DNA from 4 places in the Mesorhizobium sp. WSM1343 genome. Region 1 is predicted to be linked to each of the others. Evidence: riboswitches for the same ligand, from Rfam matches in the RefSeq annotation. Region 1 holds a riboswitch; each other region holds the start of a gene.

Evidence for each region. Region 1 has a riboswitch for cobalamin ahead of AC0NIL_RS16925 (DUF1636 family protein). Riboswitches for the same ligand answer to the same signal wherever they lie in the genome.
Region 2: another riboswitch for cobalamin. It lies ahead of AC0NIL_RS02025 (aromatic ring-hydroxylating oxygenase subunit alpha); the one in region 1 lies ahead of AC0NIL_RS16925 (DUF1636 family protein).
Region 3: another riboswitch for cobalamin. It lies ahead of AC0NIL_RS29030 (uroporphyrinogen decarboxylase/cobalamine-independent methonine synthase family protein); the one in region 1 lies ahead of AC0NIL_RS16925 (DUF1636 family protein).
Region 4: another riboswitch for cobalamin. It lies ahead of bluB (5,6-dimethylbenzimidazole synthase); the one in region 1 lies ahead of AC0NIL_RS16925 (DUF1636 family protein).

What each region holds. Positions count from the first base shown of each region.
Region 1 covers NZ_CM148370.1:3,495,603-3,499,337, reverse strand. The annotation lists gene AC0NIL_RS16930 (winged helix-turn-helix domain-containing protein) at 327-1,526, shown strand; cobalamin riboswitch at 1,557-1,760, shown strand; gene AC0NIL_RS16925 (DUF1636 family protein) at 1,800-2,228, shown strand; gene cobW (cobalamin biosynthesis protein CobW) at 2,231-3,283, shown strand; gene cobN (cobaltochelatase subunit CobN) at 3,302-3,735, shown strand, end outside.
Region 2 covers NZ_CM148370.1:444,056-447,790, forward strand. The annotation lists gene AC0NIL_RS02010 (DUF680 domain-containing protein) at 60-305, opposite strand; gene AC0NIL_RS02015 (DUF680 domain-containing protein) at 375-575, opposite strand; gene AC0NIL_RS02020 (DUF680 domain-containing protein) at 655-852, opposite strand; cobalamin riboswitch at 1,362-1,563, shown strand; gene AC0NIL_RS02025 (aromatic ring-hydroxylating oxygenase subunit alpha) at 1,679-2,926, shown strand; gene AC0NIL_RS02030 (FAD-binding oxidoreductase) at 2,952-3,735, shown strand, end outside.
Region 3 covers NZ_CM148370.1:5,961,655-5,965,389, reverse strand. The annotation lists gene AC0NIL_RS29035 (hypothetical protein) at 1-465, opposite strand, end outside; partial or broken gene AC0NIL_RS29030 (uroporphyrinogen decarboxylase/cobalamine-independent methonine synthase family protein) at 548-1,297, opposite strand; cobalamin riboswitch at 1,392-1,590, opposite strand; gene AC0NIL_RS29025 (adenosine kinase) at 1,756-2,748, opposite strand; gene metK (methionine adenosyltransferase) at 2,834-3,735, opposite strand, start outside.
Region 4 covers NZ_CM148370.1:5,216,988-5,220,722, reverse strand. The annotation lists gene AC0NIL_RS25590 (hypothetical protein) at 1-700, shown strand, start outside; partial or broken gene bluB (5,6-dimethylbenzimidazole synthase) at 871-1,380, opposite strand; cobalamin riboswitch at 1,552-1,731, opposite strand; gene AC0NIL_RS25580 (histone deacetylase family protein) at 1,854-2,780, shown strand; gene AC0NIL_RS25575 (exodeoxyribonuclease VII small subunit) at 2,784-3,035, shown strand; gene AC0NIL_RS25570 (DUF2277 domain-containing protein) at 3,146-3,412, shown strand; gene AC0NIL_RS25565 (pirin family protein) at 3,452-3,735, shown strand, end outside.

The DNA.
Region 1 (3,735 bases):
GCTTTCCGTTGGCGCCAATCCACGTTGATTACAGCACCGGACCCTAATGCGGAAGCGTGACAGTTTAACCGCTGAACCGTTTTAAGGGCCTATGCTGCAACGCGGCGAGGGTTAGCGCAGCACTTCCAGCGAAGCAAGTCAAACCTTGTTCAAAACATCGACCTGGACGGCATATCGCGGCAAACTGGTCCGATCCGCTCCTGTTTGATTTCCTTCGCTTTTTACTCCACTTTTCTCTCCTGACATGAATGCTGCCAAAACCCTGCTAGCATGGGTTGGAATCAGCCATTCGACCCTCGGTCAAAACACTTCAAAGTGATACCTGCATGAAGGAAAAGATCTCGCTCCCGATGGCCCGGCGCATCGCCCTTGCCGCCCAAGGGTTCCTCGATCCTCGCCCGACCGGCACGCCCGACCGCCGGCATTTTGCCCGCACGCTCTCCCGCACCGGCCTGTTGCAGATCGATTCCGTCAGCGCGGTGGTGCGCGCTCATTATATGCCGCTCTATTCGCGCCTTGGCCCCTACCCGCTCGCTCTGCTCGACAACGCGGCCGTGACGCGCAAGCGCATGGTTTTCGAATATTGGGCGCACGAGGCCTCCTTCCTGCCGGTCGAGACATACCCGCTGATGCGCTGGCGCATGCAGCGCGCCGAGCGGGGCGAGGAAATGTATCTGGGTCTCGCCAAATGGGGCCGCGAACACGCCGCCTACATCGAAGAGATCTACCGCGAGGTCGCCGAGCGCGGCCCGATCGCCGCTTCCGCGCTGGAGGGCCAGAAAGGTTCGGGCGGCTGGTGGGGCTGGAGCCATGCCAAACACGCCTTCGAATGGCTGTTCTGGGCCGGCCGCATCACCACGGCGCACCGCCGCGGTTTCGAGCGCTTCTATGACCTGCCCGAGCGCGTGCTGCCGCAGGCGATCCTCGATCTGCCGGTGCCGACGCCTGAGGACGCGCACCGCGAATTGCTGCGCATTTCCGCCCGCGCCCACGGCGTGGCGACTTCAAGCGATTTGCGCGACTATTTCCGCCTGTCGCCGGCCGATATGAAAGGCCGGTTGGAGGAACTGGTTGAAACGGGCGAGTTGCTGCCGGTGCGTGTCGAAGGCTGGGACAAGCCGGCCTATCTTCACCGGGACGCCCGTCTGCCGCGCAAAGTCGAGGCCCGCGCCTTGCTGGCACCCTTCGATCCGGTCGTCTTCGAGCGCTCGCGCACCGAGCGGCTGTTCGATTTCCACTACCGCATCGAGATCTACACACCGGCCGACAAGCGGCAGTATGGCTATTATGTCCTGCCGTTCCTGCTCGGCGACCGGATCGTGGCGCGCATCGACCTCAAGGCAGATCGCCCGGCCAGCATACTGCGCGTCCATGCAGCCTATGCGGAGCCCGGTGCGCCGCCTGAAACTGCTGCGGAGCTGTTCGAGGAATTGAAGCAGATGCAAGGTTGGCTCGGGCTCGAACGCATCGAAGTGACGCCTGCCGGGGATTTGGGGCCGGCGCTGGCCGACATAGCCGTGTCGTAAGCTCGCGTTGACACCGCCGCCCGCAAAAGCCTAAATCCGGTTCCAGATGGTCCCTTGCCCGCAACGGCAAGGGCTAAGAGGGAATGCGGTGCGGGGCAAAATCCCAAATCCGCGGCTGTCCCCGCAACTGTAAGCGAAGAGCCAAGGCCGAAAGCCACTGGGAGTTCCCGGGAAGGCGGCTACCCAAGGCGATGACGCGCGAGCCAGGAGACCTGCCGTCTGCGACTGTAGAATCCGATCGCCCGGCGGGTTTCCGGGCAAGGAGCCCGATCTTTGGACCACGACAGCAGTTTTTCGGCTGGCACAGCGGATATTTCGTCCGGCCATGATGATGCCTTGGCCGGCGTCACCATCATCGTCTGCGGCTCCTGCCGCAATGAGACCGGCTCCGACGCTCATCCCCGCGCCGGCGAGTTGCTGACGGACGACACGCGCCGCGCCGCCGCTGGCGACGATATCCGCATCCGCAGCGTCGAATGCCTTGGCAATTGCAAGCGGCGCCTCAGCGCCGCGATCCTGCGCGACGGCTGCTGGAGCTATGTCTTCGGCGACCTGACCGCGACAAGCGGCGCCGACCTCGTGACAGGCGCAAAGCTCTTCGCCACCTCGAAAGATGGCCTGATCCCGTGGCGTGGCCGCCCCGATAGCCTCAAGCGCGGCCTCGTGGCCCGCATTCCACCCATCGACATGCTGAAGGACTGACCATGACTGCCCCAGATTCGTCTGCAAACCTCTCCCGCGTTCCCTGCACCGTCGTCACCGGCTTCCTCGGCGCCGGCAAGACGACGCTGGTCCGCCATCTCCTGGAAAACGCCGGCGGCAAGCGCATCGCCATCATCGTCAACGAATTCGGCGACATCGGCATCGATGGCGAGATCCTCAAGGGATGCAGCATCGACACCTGCCCCGAGGAAAACATCGTCGAACTGGCCAATGGCTGCATCTGCTGCACCGTTGCCGACGACTTCGTCCCGGCGCTCGACCAAATCCTGTCGCTGACGCCGAAGGTCGACCATATCCTGATCGAAACCTCGGGCCTGGCACTGCCCAAGCCGCTGGTCCAGGCCTTTCAGTGGCCGAGCGTGAAAAGCCGGGTGACCGTCGATGGCGTCATCGCCGTGGTCGACGGACCGGCATTGGCCGAAGGCCGCGTCGCCAACGACATGGAGGCCCTCCAGGCGCAGCGCGCCGGGGACGAGACGCTCGACCACGACGATCCGGTGGAAGAAGTGTTCGAGGACCAGATCGCCTGCGCCGACCTGATCATCCTGTCGAAGAGCGACCTGATGGACGCCGCCGGCACCGCCCGCGCCAATGCCATCATTGGCGAACACTCCGCCCGCGCAGTGAAGATCTTGCCGACGTCGCATGGCAAGGTCGATCCCTCCGTGCTGCTCGGGCTCGGTCTCGCCGTCGAGGACGACATCGAGAACCGCAAATCCCATCATGACGGCGCCTTCGACCACGAGCATGACGACTTCGACACCTTCATTGTCGACATAGCCTCGGTCGCCAATCCCGATGAACTGGCAAAACGCGTCGCCACGGTCGCAGAAGAAGAGAACGTGCTGCGTGTAAAAGGCTTCGTCGAGGTCGGCGGTAAGCCGATGCGGCTGTTGCTGCAGGCCGTCGGGCCGCGCGTCAATCATTACTATGACCGTGCCTGGACCGCTGAGGATGACCGCCGCTCGCGTCTCGTCGTCATCGGCCTGAAAGGGCTGAACCGCCCGGCGATCGAGCGTATACTCGCCGGCTGATTTCGGACACGGGTCGCGATGCACATCCTCACCACGACATCCGCCTCGCTCGACGACCTCGCCGAGCCGGTCGATCTGCGGCAGACGCCGGCGGATATCGTGGCCCTGTCCTTCACCGACAGCGACCTCGCCGGACTGGCGGCGGCGTGGAGGACCGATGCCGACCGCCTGCCCTCGATGCGGCTGGCCGCACTGCGCGACCTGCGCCATCCCATGTCCGTCGACCTCTGGGTCGACAGCGTCGCCCGCCATGCCAAGATCATCCTCGTGCGCATCCTCGGCGGCTACGACTGGTGGCGCTACGGCTGCGACCAGCTTGCCTCGACCGCCCGCGAACGCGGCATAAAACTGGCGCTGCTGCCCGGCGAATGCCGCGACGAGGATCTGCGCCTGATCGAAGCCTCGACGCTGCCGCGCGAGGAGTTGGACGGCCTGCTCGACTATTTCCGCGA
Region 2 (3,735 bases), 3.1 Mb from region 1:
ACAAAAAAGAGCGGCGGGCCGGGCCCGCCGCTCTTTGACTTGGAGATCGACTTCGGTTGTTAGTTGTTGCCGAAGAGGTTGCGGTCGGCACCTTGCGGAGCAGACTTCTGGGTGGTGTCACCCGACGAGTTCAGCAGCTTGTAGACCGGCGAGCCGGTGTTGCGTACCGAAGAGGTGCGCGTGCTGTCGACCGAAGTCGTGGCGGCAGGCTGATTGGCACCATTGGAGCCAAAGTTGTCGCTGCCGGCGAAGGCACTGCCGTTGATGGCCAGAACGGCGGCGGCAGCAATAAGGATCTTGTTCATTTTAGTCTCCTGAATTCTGGATTTCGCCAGGACGGCAGACACAGCTGCCGTCGGTTGCGAAATTGGTTGTTAGCGACCGAAGAGGTTACGGTCGCTGCCCTGAGCGGGCGTCTGGGCAGCCGGTTCCGAGGTCTTGGTGGAAGCCGTGTACGACTGGTCCACAGCGGCGGCAGGCTGGTTCGGGCCGTTCGAACCGTAGTTGTCGCTGCCCGCGAAAGCGCTGCCGGTGATGGCCAGAACGGCGGCGGCAGCAATGAGGATCTTGTTCATCTTGAATACTCCTGAATGTCTGAATTTCGCCAGGGCGGCGGGCGAGCCCGCCGTCGACCGGGAAACTGGGAATCGGCTGTTAGTTGTTGCCGAAGAGGTTGCGGTCAGCACCCTGGGCAGGCGCCTGAGCAGCCGGTTCCGACTTCTTGGTCGAAGCGGTGTACGAGCTGTCGACAGCAGTGGCTGCCGCGGCGTTGGAACCGTAGTGGTCGCTACCAGCGAAGGCGCTGCCGGAAATGGCCAGAAGGGCTGCGGCAGTGAGAATGATCTTTTTCATTTTTGGTACTCCAGTATCGTCTTTTTTCCGTCCGTCTAGCGGCGTGTCTTGGAAATGAAATCGCGTCGTTCGGACAGCCCCGATGTGGGAGGGCAAGGTCGTCTTTTCCAATCACGAAGTTGTTCCGTGTGGACCATGAATCCACACCTTGAAATTGTGCCAATGGAATCTAAGGATGCATTTTTCTTCTTCATATCAGTGCGTTAGCTGTAGCCACCTGATGGATCACCGACTGTTTCAGAGGCCCAGCGTTCACACCGTCCTGCACGCACCGTCAACAGAAACGAACCGTTCGGTTCGATTTTAGGGCGAGCTAATAGTCACTTTTCGAAACCATTAACCTTTTTGACCCCCGCGAAGGGTCGGATTCGGGAAGATCGCAGCCGGCAAATGGCCGCCCGGGAGGTGGGATCTCGGCCCGCGACGATCTGCAGTATCGTTTCGCATGCCGTGTCGCGCCGCATGGATACGATGTCGTTTTCATGCCGACGGCGCGCCCGCGATCGTGGTTAGATCATACCATCTCAGGTGCCGCTTCGTGACGACGAGGCGGAGAATTGGGAAGCCGGTCAGAATCCGGCGCTGCCCCCGCAACGGTGGTGGAGTTCAAGTCGCAACGGGAGACCACTGGGCAACCGCCTGGGAAGGTGTCGCGATGGTCCGCAAGGACAACTCCAGAGCCCGGAAACCAGCCCGAGATTTTTAGACTCGACTGATCGCGGTGGGCGGTCAAGAGGTGGATAGCGCATGTCCGGCACACAGCCGGCCTGCGTTTCAATCCTTCCTCCGTCACCACCAGTTCAGTCCTTAGGAACGAGGACAGGACATGGATATCCGCAACGACATGCTGAGGCTCCTGAAGGGGCGCCGGCAAGGCTTTTCGCTGGAGCAGCCCTTCTACACCGATCCGGACTACTTCAAGCTCGACATGGAGCTGATCTGGTATCGCGACTGGCTGTTCATCGGCCATGATTGCGAACTGCCGAAGCCGGGCAGCTACATCACCGTGCAGGTCGGCGATTATCCGGTCGTCCTTGTCCGCGACCAGCACGGCAAGATCAACGCCTTCCACAATTCCTGCCGCCATCGCGGCAGCCGCGTGTGCAACACGGAGAAGGGTACCGCGGCAAAGCTCGTCTGCCCGTATCATCAGTGGACCTACGAGCTGGACGGCCGCCTGCTGTTTGCCCGCCAGATGGCCGACGGTTTCGACAAGAGTGATTTCGGCCTGAAGCCGGTCGCTTGCGAGAGCGTCGGCGGCTACATCTTCATCTGCCTGGCCAAGGAACCGGCAGATTTCGCGCCGATGCGGGCGATGATCGAACCCTATCTTTTGCCGCACCGGCTGCGTGAAGCAAAGATCGCCTTCGAGAGCACGATCGTCGAGAAGGGCAACTGGAAGCTGGTCTGGGAAAACAACCGCGAGTGCTACCACTGCGCCGCCAATCATCCCGAGTTGTGCAAGACCTTCCCCGAGGCTCCAACCATAACCGGCGTCCATGGCGCCGACAGCGACCCTGAAATGGTCGCACACTGGGCCAAATGCGAGGCATCAGGCTTGCCGAGCAAATTCCGCATCGATCCGGCAGGGCAGTACCGCGCCACCCGCGCGCCGCTGCTGCGCGATGCCGTCAGCTACACCATGACGGGAAAACGGGCGGTCCAGAAGAACTTGTCCGACAGCGTTTCAACCGACCGCATCGGCTCCTTGCTGCTCTATCACTATCCGACGACCTGGAACCATATCCTCGGCGACCACGCCGTTACCTTCCGCGTGCTGCCGATCAGTGCCACGGAAACCGCGGTGACAACGAAATGGCTCGTCCACAAGGATGCGGTCGAAGGCGTCGACTACGACCTCGCTGAGCTCACCCATGTCTGGACCGAGACCAACGACCAGGACCGCCGCATCGTCGAGGAAAACGCCTTCGGCATCCTGTCGCCGGCCTATGAACCAGGCCCCTATTCGGAGCTGCATGAGGGCGGCGTGATCCAGTTCGTCGAGTGGTACGCGTCGTTCATCGGGCCGCGCCTTGCCGAAGGCGGCCGGCCGGCCCTGCGCAGCGTCGCCTAGCCCAGGGGATAGGAGGATGAATGCGATGACGGACCTTGGCCTCTATCGCCATCTCGACCAGATGACGCCCTGGAACGACAGGCTGCAGGTGCTGGAAGTGATCGGCGTCAGCGACGAAGCGCCTGACGTGAAGACCTTCACCTTCCGCTCCGACAACCAGACCTGGTTTCGCTACAAACCGGGGCAGTTCGTGACTCTGGAATTGCCGACATCGGACGGGCCGCTGATGCGCACCTACACGCTGTCGTCCTCGCCGTCGCGGCCGTTCTCGATCGCGGTGACGGTCAAGGCGCAGGCGGGCAGCACCGGTACGCGCTGGATGTTCGACCATCTGACGCCCGGTTCGCACGTCAAGGCCTATGGGCCGACCGGCGACTTCTCGCTGCACAGCCACCCGGCCGCCAAATACCTGTTCATTTCGGCCGGTTCCGGCGTGACGCCGATGATGTCGATGCTGCGCTGGCTGAACGACTGCGCGCCATGGACCGATGTCGGCTTCGTCAACTGCGCGCGCCGCCCGGAAGAGATCATTTTCCGCAAGGAGCTCGAACTGCTCGGCAGCCGCATGCCTGGGCTGTCGCTCGGCTTCATGATCGAGGAGCGGTCGAGCCGCGAGGGCTGGTTCGGCCATATGGGCCGCATCGACGCGATCCGGCTGCCATTGCTGGCGCCCGATTTCCGCGAGCGCGAGATTTTCTGCTGCGGCCCCGATCCTTTCATGCGCGCCGTGCGCGGCATGCTGGACGCAGCCGGCTTCGACATGGCGAAATACCATCAGGAAAGCTTTGCCGCGCCTGCCGTGGAGGAGA
Region 3 (3,735 bases), 2.5 Mb from region 1:
ATAGCACATGTGGGTATGAATTTGGGTCGCGTCCTCTACATCCGTCGAAGCGAGCCGGAAGCATTCGACAGCCCAGCCGAGATAATGTTTCCAATCGGACTTCCGAAGGGGCAAACCTTCGCGAAACGCGGCCTCATCGATCTGGATCACCCTGGCGCCAGCTCTTTCGAGGTCGGCCACTTCATCGCGGATCGCGAGTGCGATCTGGCGGCAGACCTCGGCGCGGGGTACGTCATCGCGCACAAAAGACCAGTTAAGAATCGTCACTGGACCAGTGAGCATGCCCTTCACCGGCTTTTTCGACAGCGACTGGGCAAATTGCCACCATTGGACCGTCATCGGATTGGGCCGCGATACGTCGCCGAAGATGATGGGAGGGCGCACGAGCCGCGACCCATAACTTTGCACCCAGCCATGCTGGGTGAAGGCGAGGCCGGACAACTGCTCGCCGAAATGCTGCACCATGTCGTTGCGTTCGAACTCGCCATGTACCAGACAGCGGCCCGAAATAGGTAGCCAGCATAATTTTCAACTTGGGCGCGGCTTTAGACAGCTGCCCGTAGGTGAATTCGAAGGCAGCTCGTTCGTTCGGGTTGAGATCGAGCACAAGCGCCGGCTCATCAATCTGCACCCAGTCGGCCTCCGAGAGCTCCAGCCTCTGCAGTAGTTGCTCGTGGAGCGGCAGCAGGCGCGGTAGCAGCGCTATGGGATTAAAGCCCTGGTCGGGAGACTTCGCCAGCTTCAGGAAGTTCACCGGTCCAAGGATGACCGGGCGTGTATGGATGCCGAGCTCTTTTGCCTCAGAAAGTGATCGACTGGTTTGGTCAACGAGAGGGCGAATGTCTGATCGTCGGCCAGTTCCGGCACGATGTAGTGGTAGTTCGTGTCGAACCATTTGGTCATTTCCATTGCGGTCACGCGCTGCCCCTGAACTGCATGCCCGTGACTGGCGTGTCCGCAACCCGCGCTATCGCTTTGCGTGCCGCGCGCCATTGCGAAGTAGATGTCAAGCGGGACCTCGCCGCCCGTCCAGCCGTAACGAGCTGGCACGGCGCCGACCATTGCTGCAGTGTCGAGCACATGGTCATACAGTGAGAAATCGTTCGACGGGATTCGACACGCCGCGGTCATGCTGCTCGCTCCAGCTGGCGGCACGCAGCGCCTTCGCCGTGACCAGAAGGTTGGCAGCAGAAGATTTTCCGGACCAGTAGCTTTCGAGCGCGAATTTCAGTTCTCGCCGGCGACCGATACGCGGCACGCCAAGCGTTGCTGTGGGAACTTGCTGGGAGACATTCATTCCATACCCCGATGGTTGGGGGCGGGGACAAGGAAGGCGCTAACAGGCCCGGCCTCAACGCCGAGCTGCCGCGGCCACCAGACACCCCGCCCGTGGACTTTGTTCACCGTGGCAGGTCTCCTGGCTCGCGGGTCACAGCCTCTGCCGTCTTCCCGGGGCAGTTCGCCCCAGTGACATTGGTGGGGTTGGCTCGCCGCTTACAGTTGCGGGGGCAGCGCCGGCATTGCTACCGGCTTCCCTCTTAGCTCCACTGGGGCAACGCCTTGCGAAGAACCACACGCGGACAAATGATCGGACGGCAGTACTGGCCCGAAGTGCGACAGTGTTCCTGAGCCTCAACAATCAGAAATTTAGAGAAAACCGGCCTCCTTCTCGGACTGGTACGCGTTCGATTTACACGCGCTCGTCTGGACGGCCTGCAGGGGGGAAGGTGGGCAATATGTGGCCGAAATGCTGCCCTACAACAACTTCGCCTGCTCAGCCTCTCGGCGCAAATTCTGGCGCGGCCTTGGGCCGATCTGCTGGATCACCAATCCGGCCGCCAGCGAGCCGAGATCGCCGCAGGTCTTGAGGTCGCGGCCTTGTGTATAGCCATGCAGGAACCCGGCGGCATAGAGATCGCCGGCGCCCGTCGTGTCGACCAGTTCCTTGATGGCGGTCGCCTTGATCACCACCGTCTCGTCGCCGCGCACGATCACGGAGCCTTTGTCCGAGCGGGTCACGGCGGCGATCCGGCAATCCTTGCGGATCTGGGCCAGCGCCTCGTCGAACGACGATGTCTGGTAGAGCGACTTGATCTCGTGGCTGTTGGCAAAGACGATGTCGACCGTGCCCGAACGCATCAGCTCGAGGAATTCGTCGCGGTAGCGGTCGACGCAGAACGAATCCGACAGCGTCATCGACACTTCGCGGCCTGCCGCGTGCGCCAGCTTCGCCGTCTGGCGGATTGCCTCCTTGGCGCGCGGCGGGTCCCACAGATAGCCTTCGAAATAGGTGACCTTGGCGCCAGAAGCCTTGTCGGCCTCGACATCCTCCGGCCCAAGCTCGACGCAGGCGCCGAGATAGGTGTTCATCGAACGCTCGCCGTCAGGGGTGACGAAGATCATCGACCGCGCCGTCGGCGGCTCGCCCTTGAGCGGCGTGGTGTCGAAGGCGACGCCCTGCGCATGGATGTCGTGGGCGTAGATTTCGCCCAGCGCATCGTTGGAGACCTTGCCGAAGAAAGCGGCGCGGCCGCCGAAGCTGGCGACGCCGGCCGCCGTGTTGCCGGCACTGCCGCCGGACGCCTCGATCGCCGGACCCATGCGGCTGTACAGCAGTTCGGCGCGTTGTGTGTCGATGAGGTTCATCGCGCCCTTGATGATGCCGTTGGTCTCGAGGAATTCCTCGTCGCACTGGGCGATGATGTCGACAATGGCATTGCCGATGCAAAGCACGTCATAATCCGGCATCAAAATCTCCGCCAAAAAACCCGAGCCGGCTTCTCGCCACGCCGGGGCCGGCCTGTTTTTGGCCGACGCATCCAATACCCGTGCATCACGCAGCTGCCGGTCCTGCCTCTCGCAACAGCTCGTCAGCTCTGTCCGTCTTTTCCCAGGTGAACTCCGGCTCTTCGCGGCCGAAGTGTCCGTATGTCGCGGTCTTGCGGTAAATCGGCCGTAAGAGATCAAGCGTCTTGATGATGCCTTTCGGCCGGAGATCGAAAAGCTCAAGGACGGCGCGCTCGATCCTTTTTTCATCAATCTTTGCGGTTCCGAATGTATTGACGAGGACTGAGACCGGCGCGGCCACACCGATCGCATAAGCAAGCTGAACCTCGCACACCTCCGCAAGTCCGCTGGCAACGACGTTTTTTGCGACGTACCGCGCCGCATAGGCGGCCGACCGATCGACCTTGGACGGGTCCTTGCCCGAAAAGGCGCCGCCGCCGTGACGCCCCATGCCGCCGTAGGAATCGACGATGATCTTGCGGCCGGTAAGCCCGCAATCGCCGCGCGGCCCACCGACCACGAACCGGCCTGTTGGATTGACCAGGAACCTTATCCTGGTCGTATCCAGGTCGTCGTGAGGCAAGACCGGCCTTATGATCTCCTCAATGACGCCTTCGCGGACCGTGGCTTGTGAGACCTCGTCGTCATGCTGCGTCGACAGAACTATGGTATCAAGCGCTACCGGGCGCAAACCCTCGTAGCGGACGGACACTTGAGATTTCACGTCCGGGCGAAGCCAGCCAAGGCGTCCGGTTTGGCGCACTTCTGCCTGTTTTTTTGTCAAATCGTGAGCAAGTTGGATTGGCAACGGCATCAATGTTTCGGTCTCGTTGCACGCGTACCCGAACATGAGGCCCTGATCCCCCGCTCCCTGCTCGAGATCCTGCCCTCGTCCCTCGTCGACGCCCTGGCTGATGTCGGGCGACTGCTCGGTCAAGGCCAAGATCA
Region 4 (3,735 bases), 1.7 Mb from region 1:
CATGGTTCATCTGATCGACGGCCGCGACATTCCCGCAGGTCAGGACCAGATCGCCTACGCCAGGGATATCGTGACCCAGCGTTTTGCCGAGGCCAACATCCTTTTCGTCGTCGACCAACTCGTCAAGGGTGCCATCCGCGCCATCACCGGCCTGCTCGGCGGCATCGCCGCCTTCCTGCCTATACCGGGCCTGAGCGGCCTGGTCTCCTTCATCAACACGGTGATCCGCCTGTCGCTGACCTATGTCGACGAGATCATCCTCGGCTACAACATCCGCATCAATTCAGCCTCACCCTTCGAGACGGCGCGCCAAGGCGTCGTGCTCTATGCCCAGAACGGCAAGGTCATGGTCAAGAACGCCGTCTGGCTGGCGGTCATCATGTGGGGCGTTTCGTTCGTCATCTTTCTGATGATGCTGGCGCCTGCTGGTGCGATTCTGTTCCTGATGCCTGGCCAGCTCGCCGGCTGGGCTTTCGTGCTCGCCATCGTCTTCGCCTGGGCGTTCAAGGCGGCCTTCATCGAGCCTTTCGCCATCGCTTGCCTGATGCAGGTCTATTTCAAGACCATCGCGGGCCAGGTGCCGGATCCGGCCTGGGACGCCCGGCTGGCCGAGGCGTCGTCGAAGTTCAGGGAGCTCAAGGACAAGGCGCTCGCCTCCTTCGGCGGTTCGCGCTGGGGTACGGCCGGCGCCACACCCTGATCGGCCGGGCAGATGGTGTCTGGTGAGGCAGAAACGGTGTTGAGGCGCGCCACGGTGGACTTGAGCTGTGTCTCGCCTTGCCCGGAAAACGTCTCGCTCATGATCAGTTCCGGCAGCGGCAGCCGCCGTCCCCAACCATGCGTTTCAAGGTCCGGTTTGGAAGCGAACTCGGAAACACGGCCGACGCAGAGATAGGCGATTGGCGTTACGTGATCCGGAATGGCCAACAGCCGCTTCAGCGCCTCAGCCTCGATGATGCTCACCCAGCCGACGCCAACGCCCTCGGCACGCGCGGCCAGCCAGAAATTCTGCACCGCGCAGACGGTGCTGTAGAGATCCATCTCCGGATTGTGCCAGCGTCCCAGCGGCGAACCTTTCGAGCGCTGCCGGTCGCAAGTGATGCAGATGTTGAGCGCGCTTTCGCAGATGCCTTCCAGCTTGAGCTTGCGGTACAGCGCCTGTTTTTCCGCCTCGATCGCCGGCAGTTCCTGCTCGCGCGCGGCCAGGAACAGGTCGCGCACCCTTTCGCGTCGCTCGATGTCACGAATGACAATGAAATTCCATGGCTGCATGAAGCCGACCGATGGCGCATGATGAGCGGCAAGCAGCAGCCGCGCCAGCACGTCGTCATCGATCGCGGTGGGCAGGAAATGGCTGCGCACGTCGCGCCGCGTGAACATGGCGCGATAGACCGCATCGCGCGCATTCTGGTCGAATCCATCGTCAATGGCAGCGGTCATATGTTCCGGCATCGCTTGTCCCCTTGCGATTGCAGATTCAAAACGGTCAGAGCGTACTTTGTGCGTCCAAATGGACGCACGTCGCTCTGATGCCATCCGCCCGACCATGCGGATGACGATGCCTGCCAGGCCGGTCTTCTGGCTTGGGATCAACCCGCGTCCGGTGCCTTCCCGTCATCGACAGTGGCATTTACCGGCGCGGTCCCCCTCACAGCGTTGGGCACGCCACGGAATTCAACCGTGTTCCCGATTCTCCCGCTTGCGGCGGGCACCAGGCAGTACCCAGGGACCTTACGCCGAAGCGCCGGCGAGGCCAATGCCCGCGGCGACGCGAATGGACGCAGGCGCGATTTTCCCCAGTCATCGGCCGCCCGTGCATGGCCTTTGTCGATCCGGGTCACTAGATTAGGACGATGACCACCCGTCTCTACACGCATCCGATCTTCCTCGAGCATCTCACGCCGCCCGGACATCCCGAGCGGCCCGACCGCTTGCGCGCCATCGAGCGCGTGCTCGATGAGGAAGCCTTTGCCGGGCTCGATCGTATCCAGGCGCCGGAAGGCGACGAGGCCACCATCCTCTACGCGCATCCCGCCGATTTCGTCGCCCGCGTGCGCGCCGCCATTCCCGACGAAGGCATTGCCCGCATCGATGCCGACACCACTGCCAGTCCGAAGAGCTGGCAAGCGGCGATCACCGCGATCGGCGCCGCCAACGCCGCCGTCGATGATGTCTTTTCGGGCCGCGCCGACAACGTCTTCGTCGCCGCCCGGCCGCCCGGCCATCATGCCGAAAAGACCACGGCCATGGGCTTCTGCCTGTTCAACACGGCGGCGATCGCGGCGCGTTATGCGCAGAAGAAACACGGTGTCGAGCGCGTTGCCATCGTCGACTGGGACGTGCATCACGGCAATGGCACGCAGGATATTTTCTGGGACGATCCCTCGGTGCTCTATTGCTCGACACACCAGATGCCGCTTTATCCCGGCACCGGAGCGAAGACCGAAACGGGCGCCGGCAACATCGTCAACGCACCGCTGGCGCCGCAGACCGGCAGCGAAGTATTTCGCGATGCCTTCCTGTCGCGCGTCCTGCCCGCGCTCGACAATTTCGCGCCCGACCTGATCATCATTTCGGCTGGGTTCGACGCGCACCACCGCGATCCGCTGGCCGAGATCAATCTGACCGAGGATGATTTCGACTGGGCGACCGGCCAGTTGATGCAGCGCGCGGCACGCCACAGCGGCAACCGGCTCGTAAGCCTGCTCGAGGGCGGCTACGATCTGCAGGGATTGGCATTTTCGGTCGCCGCCCATGTCGGGCGACTGATGAAAGGATGAATGATGGCTGGTGAGACCAACGAAGACGTCAAGGCGATGAGCTTCGAGCAGGCACTCGATGCGCTGGAGAAGATCGTCGATGATCTGGAGCGTGGCGACGTGCCGCTCGACCAGTCGATCAGGATCTATGAACGTGGCGAGGCGCTGAAGGCGCATTGCGACCGGCTGCTGAAGGCCGCCGAGGACAAGGTCGAGAAGATCAGGCTGTCGCGCGACGGCAAGCCGGTTGGAACGGAGCCGCTCGACGCAGATTGAGGCCGGTCCGAACGATGGCCTCGCCTCACCGGTTTTTGGACATGATCATGATCGAGGCTATAACTCGTTGCGATTGAAACAGCTCAAGGACAAGAGGAGATACGGAAGCGATGTGCAGAAACATCAAGACCCTGTTCAATTTTGATCCGCCGGCAACCAATGACGAGGTGCGCGACGCGGCCCTTCAGTTCGTCCGCAAGCTGAGCGGAACGACGCGACCCTCGAAGCAGAACCAGCACGCCTTCGATCATGCCGTCGACGCCATCGCGGCCTCGGCGCGCGAACTGCTCGATTCCCTGGAAACCCATCAGCATCCGCGCAATCGCGAAGAGGTGGCGGCCAAGCTGCGGGCAAAGGCGGCCATCCGCTTTGCCTGATGCGGCCAGGCGGCCTTCGACCACCGACAAGGAGAGTCCATGAGCTTCTTCCCCGGGAAAGACCCTGAGGTGGGCGATGCGTTCGCCAGCGATCAGATCGAATTGATGGTCGTTCCGAACGCCAAGGACATCGGTGGTTTTCAGGTGCGCCGTGCCCTGCCAACGGCAAAAAGGCGGTTGGTCGGTCCGTTCATCTTCTTCGACCGCATGGGTCCCGCGATCCTGCGGGCCGGCCAGGCGCTGGACGTCCGTCCGCATCCGCATATCGGACTGTCGACGGTCACCTATCTGTTCGACGGCAAGATCCGGCACCGCGACTCCCT